Regions from separate parts of the Anoxynatronum sibiricum genome, predicted to be linked through region 1. Evidence: riboswitches for the same ligand, from Rfam matches in the RefSeq annotation. Region 1 holds a riboswitch; the other holds the start of a gene.
What was found. Region 1 has a riboswitch for glycine ahead of AAIG11_RS10460 (GrdX family protein). Riboswitches for the same ligand answer to the same signal wherever they lie in the genome.

Region 1 (4,858 bases):
TCAGGGGTCTGGTCAGCCACGGTTTTACCCAGGTATTCCGCCAGTTTCATGCCAGCCCACCGCAGGGCACGGTTTTTCTTCTGCTGCTCCCGCTGTTCAAGCACTTCATTGGTATCAGCCACCAGGCAGACATTCATCAACTGGGAGAAGTAGCTGTATTTGGCACCTTCGCCCCCCATGTCAATCAGTCCGTCCTGAAAACCGCCCCAGTGTTTGCCCACTGCCAGCACACTCATGTTTTTCAGTGCCAGGGTGCGGCCGTTGCCAGCCTGCATCAGATCGCCGGTGACACCGGGAAACACAGGCCCGCCGCCCACCCGGTAACGGGGCTCGATGGCTTCTTTCACCGGAACAATGCGCACCATGTCGCCAGGCTTCACAATCACCAGGTCTGCTTCTGTGATCCGCTCATCTTCCCGCACCATTTCCAGCGCTTCTTCCTTGTTAATGGTCAGCACCCCGTCTGCAAACCGGGTTTCACTGCCAAAAACAATGTCCTTGACGTAAAAATGTCCCAATTCCAGTTTCATTGACTTGACACTCCTTCCTTCCGTGAAAACGTTTCGTTTCTCACTTTGATAAAAGAATATCATAACCGTATTGATTTTGTAAATACGTTTATTGGATAATCTTGATTATTTTTACAAATTTTTCCGTCGATTTCTTTCATCACTTGCAAACAGCTGCTTCTTATTCTTCCCGCAAGTTTTCGAGAACTTCTCATTTCTTGATTTTTTATCGGAACATCATGATTATCCCTTTCTCTCTCTTTCTTGCTTCTTGCAGAATCTGTTGATATAATGAATCAACACTGAACAAGAAACGCACACTAAATGAAAACGTGGTGAATAATGTGATTCGACCTGATAAAAAAACGATACAGAAACGCCGCATCATGAGCTATTTCATTGAAGCCGCCACCCAAATCATTGACGAGGAAGGCATCGATGCCGTCACTATCCGAAAGGTCGCCGACATCGCCGGGTATAACAGTGCCACCCTGTATAATTATTTCGACAACCTGGACCACCTCATCTTTTTTGCATTGCTCAAGCACTTTAAAATTTATGTGATTCATCTCAGTGATTTCATTAAGGACGCTGATAATGCGCTGAAAAAGTATTTTCTCATCTGGGAGTTCTTCTGCTACCATTCCTTCCAGGATCCACGGGTTTATCACACCCTCTTTTTCAAGCAGTTCAACCAACCCCTGCGAGACATGATGCAGGAGTACTACGCCCTCTTCCCCGAAGAACTGGAAGATCTGCCGGAAGAACTGGAGCCCATGCTGTTGAACCAGGATCTGACGCTTCGCAACCTGGCCCTGCTCCAAAACTGCGTCAGGGAAGGCTATTTAAAAGAAGACGATTTGGAAGAACTGAACGAAATGACCCTGCTCATTTATGAAAGCATGCTGCAGCATCTTCTCACCGAACGGGTGGAGTACACCCCCAAGGAAGCCACCCGGCGCACACTGAAGTACATTCGCATGGCCATGAAAGTATTCAATCACTGCGCAGATACCCTCGACCAGTAACCGTCTCCTGTCAACAGCTTCATCTGGCTATTTACTTTATGTTGGCTTCTTTTGATATTTTTTTGACAAATTGTTTTATTTGCTATTGTCTTTCATAGAAAAACATAATATAATGATAACGAAAAGACATCATTCAACCTTACCTGGTTAACAACTTCATCAAAAGCTGGATGACGTATGCGGGAGAGAGTCCGTTCAGGGCCGCCGAAGGTAAAAGCTAACTTCATAAAAGAGTTAGTGAATTTCTCAGGCAAAAGGACCGTATATCGACAGCGCTCTGGAAAGCGCAAGCACCGAAGGAGCAAGTCCTGGCAGCAGCATCGCCAGGAAGAACCTCTCAGGTCCCACAACAGAGATCAACATGACAGCTGTGTTCATGATTGACTCTGTTTTTTTGTGTTCCCGTTTTTTTGACAAGGGGTTGAATGATGGCTGCTCAGGACGCAATGTGGTGGTGTGAATGAATGGCTGGATGGTTGAATAGCTGATGACTGATGTTAAAGGAGGGAGTGCCATGATGGTCGTCACCAATAATCCCCTGGTACGAGAACGTTTGCCTGAAGAAATGAACCTTCTGTGGGTGGATGGCGGCTATGAAGATGTGATTGTGGCCGTTCGCAACCGGGTACACCGGGGTCACCGGCTTCTCACACACCCCCTTGCAGGGAGTGTGAAACCCTATGAAACCCCTTACCGAACCATCTTTCTCTCTGATGAGGCCACCGACTTGCATCATCCGTCACTCAGTGTGCTGGAGCAGGCCATGGCATTGCTCAACGCTTTTAAAGGAAAGACAGGCGGTCTCAATTCATTGCGCACCTACCGGGATGAGCATCTGCCCGACCTGCAGCTGGTGGATTACGGTTTAGTTGAAACAGTGATTCAGCAGCAACCCACCATGCATCAGACACTTGATCAGTTACTGCAGGAAGAGTGATGAAAGCTGTCAGGAAGCACCAGGAAACAGCATGAAAACAGGCAGAAAACGAAGAAAGTCTCACGAATCATCAACGAAAGAGGAATGAAGAAAGGGGAGAAACAGTATGAAACTTGAACTTGGCAAGGTATTCATTGAAGATGTCCAGTTTGGAGAAAGCACCCATCTGGACGGCCGCATTCTGGTCATTGACCATGCGGAACTGCTGGAAGCCGTCAGCGGCGACGAGCGTCTGTGGAAAATCCGGGTGGATCTGGCCCATCCCGGAGAGTCTGTTCGCATCACCCCGGTGAAAGATGTCATCGAACCCCGGGTCAAGGTGAAAGGTCATGGGGGTATTTTCCCAGGCATGTTGTCGAAAGTTGACACAGTTGGAAACGGCCGTACCCATGCCATGAAAAATGTGGCCGTGGTCACCGCCGGTAAAGTGGTGGGCTTCCAGGAGGGCATCATCGATATGTCAGGCATTGGTGCCGATTATACCCCCTTCTCCAAAACCCATAACGTGGTCATCACCGCCGAACCCAAAGCCGGCATCAAGTCCCATGATCACGAAGCCGCCCTGCGCACCCTTGGTCTGAAAGCTGCCGCCTATCTGGGGCAGGCCGTGAAAGACGTGGAACCGGACGAAGTCAAAACCTACGAAACCCTGGCACCCCGGGAAGCTGCCCAGCTGTACCCTGAACTGCCCCGGGTTGGCTATGTGTACATGCTTCAAACCCAGGGACTCCTCCATGACACCTATGTCTATGGTGTGGATGCCAAAAAAATCGTTCCCACCATCATGTACCCCACCGAAATCATGGACGGTGCCATTGTCAGCGGAAACTGCGTTTCTGCCTGCGACAAGAACCCCACCTATGTGCATCTTAACAATCCCATCATCGAAGACCTGTATGAAGAACATGGCAAAACCCTGAACTTCATGGGTGTCATCATCACCAACGAAAACGTGACCCTGGCCGACAAAGAGCGTTCCTCCAACTGGACAGCCAAACTCACTGAATTTCTCGGTCTTGACGGTGCCATTGTCTCACAGGAAGGTTTTGGAAACCCGGATACCGACCTGATCATGAACTGCCGTAAAATCGAGGAAAAAGGCATTAAAACCGTCATTGTCACCGACGAATATGCCGGCCGTGACGGCGCTTCCCAGTCTCTGGCAGATGCAGACCCCAAAGCCAATGCAGTCATCACCAACGGCAACGCCAACGAAGTGATTGTTCTGCCTCCCATGAATCGACTCATCGGCACTACCGCCTATGTGGATTCCTGCGCAGGCGGCTTCGACGGCAGTCTTCGTTCTGACGGCAGTATTGAAGTGGAGATTCAAGCCATTACTGGCGCCACCAACGAAACCGGCTTTGTGCACTTGTCCGCCGACGCTTACTAAACCTTTTGGAAAGGATGGATCAATATGGCAAAGAAGAAAGTCGTGCATTATGTGAACCAGTTTTTTGCCGGCATCGGCGGCGAAGAAAAAGCCGACATGCCGCCTGAATTGCGTGAAGGCGTCATCGGTCCCGGAATGGCACTGAACACCGCCCTGGGTGAAGATGCTGAAATTGTCGCCACCATTGTCTGCGGCGACTCCTATTTTAATGAAAACCCGGAGATCTCCAAGCAAAAGATTCTTGAAATGATCAAACCCTTCGAGCCTGACCTGTTTCTGGCCGGCCCTGCTTTCAACGCCGGTCGTTACGGCGTGGCCTGCGCCACAGTGGCCTGGCTGGTGCAGGAAGAACTGAAGATTCCTGCCCTCACCGGTATGTACATTGAAAACCCGGGAGCTGATCTGTTCCGCAAAGCTGTTTACATTGTGGAAACCGGCAACTCTGCTGCCACCATGCGCAAAGCTGTCCCCGGAATGGTGAGCCTGGCAAAAAAACTGCTCCATGGCGAACCCATTGGGCTGCCTGCTGAAGAAGGCTACATTCCCCGAGGCATTCGCCGCAACGTCTTCAAGGAAGAACGCGGTTCCCGTCGGGCTGTGAACATGCTGCTGGCGAAACTGAAGGGAGACGACTATCAGACTGAGTATGCCATGCCCGATTTCGACCGGGTACCTCCCGCTGATGCTGTGGGTGACCTGAGTCATCTGAAAATCGCTTTGGTAACCTCCGGCGGTATTGTTCCCAAAACCAATCCTGACCGGGTGGAGTCCTCCAGCGCTTCCAAGTTTGGCAAATACTCCATCGAAGGTGTGGAAGACCTGACCGCCGAAGCATATGAAACTGCCCACGGCGGCTACGACCCAGTGTATGCCAACGAAGATCCTGATCGGGTAATGCCTCTGGACGTACTCCGTGATATGGAGCGGGAAGGCATCATCGGCCACATTCATGAGTTCTTCTACAGCACCGTTGGAAACGGCACCTCCGTTG
Region 2 (4,858 bases), on a different contig from region 1:
GAGTGGTCGCAGTATTCATCGCTTATGTGAGAAGGACACCGCTGGGTTACCGTTTTAGAGTGGTGGGAGAGAGCCTTGACATTGCAGAGAAGCTGGGGATAGATATTGACGAAACCCGAAAGAAAGCCATTGTACTCTCTACCATGATGGCTTCTTTAGGCCATCTGCTGTTTATTCAGAATATGGGAGTGGTGAATGTGTACACAGGGCATCTCAATGTGAACATCTTTGCTGCAGCGGCGTTAATGGCGGGCGGGGCCACATTGAAGCGGGCCACTATTACCCAGGCATTTCAAGGACTAATTCTGTTCCACACACTGTTCATTGTTTCTCCCATGGCAGGACAGAACCTGTTTGCCAATGCAGCCCTGGGTGAGTACTTTCGAAGCTTTATAGCTTACGGGACCATCGTTTTTGCATTAATGATGAGCCTGAAGCAACAGGAAGGAGAATTAGTATGAAGCAGTTTGGCGAGCATTATCAGGAAACCATCGAAGCCAATGTATTTCAAGAAGGAAGAAATCTGATAGAAGCGGGCGCTAAAGTGGTGGGGATCTACTGTGCTTTTACGCCGGAAGAGGTCATTGCTGCAGCCAAAGCCATCCCGGTATCCTTATGTGCAGGAACGGAAAAGCCTATTCCAACGGCAGAAAAACACCTACCAAGAAATCTGTGTCCCTTGATCAAAGCAAGCTATGGACATGCCTTGGATGATACCTGCCCCTATTTTCATTACAGTGATTTTCTGTTTGCCGATGCTACCTGTGATGGAAAAAAGAAAATGTTTGAGCTGTTAAAGGGGGTCAAGCCTGTACATGTGCTTTACTTGCCACAAACCTATGAACAGGCTTCCAGCGTGAAGCAATGGATGGATGAAATTCATCGGATGATTGAAATCTTAGAACGGGAAACAGGCAATATAATTACCGAAGAAGCTTTAAGAGAACAAATCAAGCTATTCAACGAGCATCGTCAGACGGTCCAACAAGTCTATGAACTGAATCGAGGGGACATACCATTTGTCTTTGGAAGAGAAGCAGATGTGATTACCGGCGGGGGTGGATTTGACTGTCATATCGACAGGCGTATTCAGGAAATGAAAGAGGCGATTACCTTGCTTCAACAACGGAAAGGGGAACCTGCCTTCATGCAGGAAATGGCAGATAGGCCACGCTTACTTTTGACAGGATGTCCTTCCACCAATAAAAAGGTGATGCATTTGTTGGAAGACAGTGGTGCGGTGATTGTGGCCATGGAAACATGTGGTGGTCTGAAAACTGTCAGTCGAAGGGTGAATGAAAATCAGGAGCCTCTTGCTGCTTTGGCCGAATATTATGTAAACATTGCCTGTCCATGTATGACACCCAATCCCGGAAGGTTTCAGCTGCTAAAAGAGTTGATTCACAGTTATCGAGTAGAAGGGGTGGTGGAACTGACTTGGCATGCATGCCATACTTATAATGTGGAGGCAGAACAAGTGAAGCGATTTATCACTAAGGACTGTGATATGAAATACCTTCACATAGAAACAGATTACTCAGAAAATGATATTGGTCAATTAAGGCTGAGAATTGAAGCTTTTGTTGAGATGCTTCAATCAGAAAGAGAAAAAAGATGAGTTCATCCAAATCATTGTCATTATAATAACAATTGTTGCATCTTTCGACAAACTCAATTAAAATGAAATAAGAAAGCATTTTAATAACCGAATGAAGGTCACGGGAGATCTCCGAAGTATAAGGAGAGCCGAAGAAGCAATATACCGGACTGGACCCCTGGTATAGAATCTTTCAGGCAACAGGATCGTGGCTGGACGGGACTCTGGAAAGTTCCTCAGGGAACGCCGAAGGGGCAAGGTGAAAACTGCGTCGGATGATGCCGAGCACCGTTTTCTCAGAAACTCTCAGGCCTGATAACAGAGGACATACTGACACCATCACCAAGTGATGGGTTTGTGTGTCCTTTTTTCGTGCCGGTTTGCGGGTTTTCTGTTTAATGATTCACATGAATGAGGCAGTGATTTGCGGGGTATGGTAGGGAATAGAGAGGAGGCGCGTTATGGAAGAATCAAGAAAAACACCATTGACGGACTGGCACGCAGCCAATGGCGGTAAAATGGTGGTCTATGCCGGCTGGGAAATGCCGGTGCAGTATGAGGGGCTCGTTGCGGAGCACAATGCCGTCCGCGAGCAGGCCGGGATGTTTGATGTGTCACACATGGGCGAGGTGCTGGTGGAGGGACCGGAGGCGCTGGCATATTTACAAAAGCTGCTGACCAATGATTTTTCAGCCATGGTCAACGGCGAGATTCTCTACACCATGATGTGTTACCCTAACGGAACCGTGGTGGATGATCTGCTGGTTTACCGATATGAGTCTGACCGGTACCTCTTGGTGATTAACGCCGGCAATGTGGATAAAGACGTGGTCTGGATGCAGGAGCAGGCCGCCGGATACCAGGTGAGTCTCACCAACCAGTCTTCCGAGACAGGAGAGCTGGCCCTGCAGGGACCTCTGGCAGAAGAAATCCTGCAGTCTCTGACAGACACCAATCTGTCTGAAATTGGTTTCTTCAATTTCAAAGACAACGTTGCCATTGCCGGAGTGCAGTGTTTGGTTTCCCGCACCGGATACACCGGTGAGGATGGTTTTGAGGTATACACCTCTTGGAACGAACTGGAGAAAGTCTGGGTGGCTATTATGGAAGCCGGTGCATCCAAAGGAGTCAAACCGGCTGGTTTGGGGTGCCGTGACACCCTGCGCTTTGAAGCCGGTTTACCCCTGTACGGGCATGAGATCTCCGACAGCATCACTCCGCTTGAAGCGGGACTGGGATACTTTGTCTCCCTGAAAAAAGAGGATTTCATCGGCCGGGAAGTGCTGGCTCAACAGAAAGAGCAAGGGCCGCCCCGGAAGCTGGTGGGCTTCGAACTCATTGAAAGGGGCATTGCCCGCAGTGATTATGAAGTGCTGCTTAATGGTGAAAAAATCGGCTTTGTCACCACGGGTTATTTGTCTCCCACATTGAATAAAAACGTGGGGCAGGCCCTGGTGGACAGGCAAAAAGTGACAGGTGCCGAAACGCTGGAAGTTCAGATTCGAAACAAACAGGTGAAGGCAAAAATCGTGAAACTGCCCCTTTATCGAAAGAGAACCAAGGCCCGGGGATAACTCCCAGGTTCTATCAATAAGCATCAACATCAATCAACATCAAGCAATACCAAAGGAAACCCCAAAAACATGAAAATGAGGAGGACTGAACATGAGAGTTATGAAAGACCTGCTGTTTACCAATGAGCACGAGTGGGTGGATGTACAGGGAGAGGAAGCCTATGTGGGACTGACGGAGTTCGCATCAAAAGCACTGGGAGATATTGTGTTTGTGGAACTGCCGGAAGTGGATGAAGAATACAGTGCTGGTGATTCCTTCGGAGTGGTGGAATCTGTAAAGGCTGCTGCAGACATGTACATGCCTTTGGACGGCGTTGTGACCGAAATCAACACTGAGCTGGAAGATGACCCGGGTCAGATCAATCAGTCGCCGCTGGAAAACTGGTTCCTGAAATTTAAGATCACCAACAAAAGCCAGCTGGATGAACTGATGACACCTGCTGACTACGAGCGTTTCTGTGAAGAGGAGGCATAATATGTTTCCATATATTCCCCACACCGAAGAAGATGTGAAATACATGTTGGATACGCTGGGGATGAAAGAGTTGGAAGAGCTGTTTGCCGACATCCCCAAAGAAGTGCGCCTTGGCCGGGAACTGAACCTGGAGGCACCAAAGTCAGAGCTTGAAGTGCAGCGGCTGATGAACGGTCTGGCGGGAAAAAACAAACCCACCGGCGAGCTCCTGAGTTTTCTGGGAGCCGGTGCCTATGACCATTACATTCCCACGGTGGTGAAACACATCACCGGCCGATCAGAATTCTACACCGCTTACACCCCCTATCAGGCAGAAATCAGCCAGGGGACCCTGCAGGCCATTTTTGAATTTCAGACCATGATTGCCAACCTCACTGGGATGGATCTTTCCAATGCCTCCATGTACGACGGCTCCACAGCCACGGCAGAGGCAGCCAGCATGGCGGCGGATGCCACCCGGCGCAAGGCCATTCTTATTTCAGAAACCGTGCATCCGGAAACTCGCCAGGTGCTGAACACTTACGCCCATTTCAACGGGTTGAAGGTGGAAACAGTACCGGCCTCAGCAGGTGTCACCGATCTGGAAAAAATGAAGGCGATGATCACCAAAGAAACAGCCGGTGTCATTTTACAGAATCCCAACTTCTTCGGCATTATTGAAGAGGTGGAAGAAGTCGAAAAAATGATTCACGAAGTCAAGGGCCTGCTCATTATGAATGTGGATCCCATTTCCCTGGGCATTTTGAAAGCGCCAGGAGATTTGGGCGCCGACATTGTGGTGGGTGAAGGCCATGCCATGGGAAACCCCATGAGCTACGGCGGCCCCTATCTGGGATTCATGGCGGCCACCACCAAACTGATGCGCAAGATGCCCGGCCGTATTGCCGGTCAAACCACCGATATTGAAGGCAAAACTGGCTATGTGTTAACCCTGCAGACCCGGGAACAGCATATCCGCCGAGAAAAAGCCACCTCCAACATCTGCTCCAACCAGGCGCTGAACGCCCTGGCAGCGTTGGTGTATATGTCGGTGCTGGGTAAGAAAGGCATCCAGGAAGTGGCGCGCCAGTCTTACAAAAAAGCCCATCACGCCCTGGCGGAAATCGAGAAGGTGGAAGGTTACAAGCGGGCTTTCGACAAGCCCTTCTTCAAGGAATTTGCAGTGCAGGTGCCCACATCGCCGGCGGCTGTCAATGAAGCCCTTTTGAAAGA

Region 2: it holds a riboswitch for glycine, as region 1 does, so the genes downstream of both, gcvT (glycine cleavage system aminomethyltransferase GcvT) here and AAIG11_RS10460 (GrdX family protein) in region 1, are expected to answer to the same signal.

Annotation. Positions count from the first base shown of each region.
Region 1 is NZ_JBCITM010000009.1:142,931-147,788, forward strand. It holds gene AAIG11_RS10445 (glycine/sarcosine/betaine reductase component B subunit) at 1-530, opposite strand, end outside; gene AAIG11_RS10450 (TetR/AcrR family transcriptional regulator) at 896-1,537, shown strand; glycine riboswitch at 1,708-1,809, shown strand; gene AAIG11_RS10455 (hypothetical protein) at 1,784-2,065, opposite strand; gene AAIG11_RS10460 (GrdX family protein) at 2,052-2,474, shown strand; gene AAIG11_RS10465 (glycine/sarcosine/betaine reductase component B subunit) at 2,581-3,867, shown strand; gene grdB (glycine reductase complex selenoprotein B) at 3,892-4,858, shown strand, end outside.
Region 2 is NZ_JBCITM010000007.1:141,397-146,254, reverse strand. It holds gene AAIG11_RS08815 (ABC transporter permease subunit) at 1-461, shown strand, start outside; gene AAIG11_RS08810 (double-cubane-cluster-containing anaerobic reductase) at 458-1,618, shown strand; glycine riboswitch at 1,710-1,816, shown strand; glycine riboswitch at 1,820-1,921, shown strand; gene gcvT (glycine cleavage system aminomethyltransferase GcvT) at 2,059-3,171, shown strand; gene gcvH (glycine cleavage system protein GcvH) at 3,263-3,646, shown strand; gene gcvPA (aminomethyl-transferring glycine dehydrogenase subunit GcvPA) at 3,648-4,858, shown strand, end outside.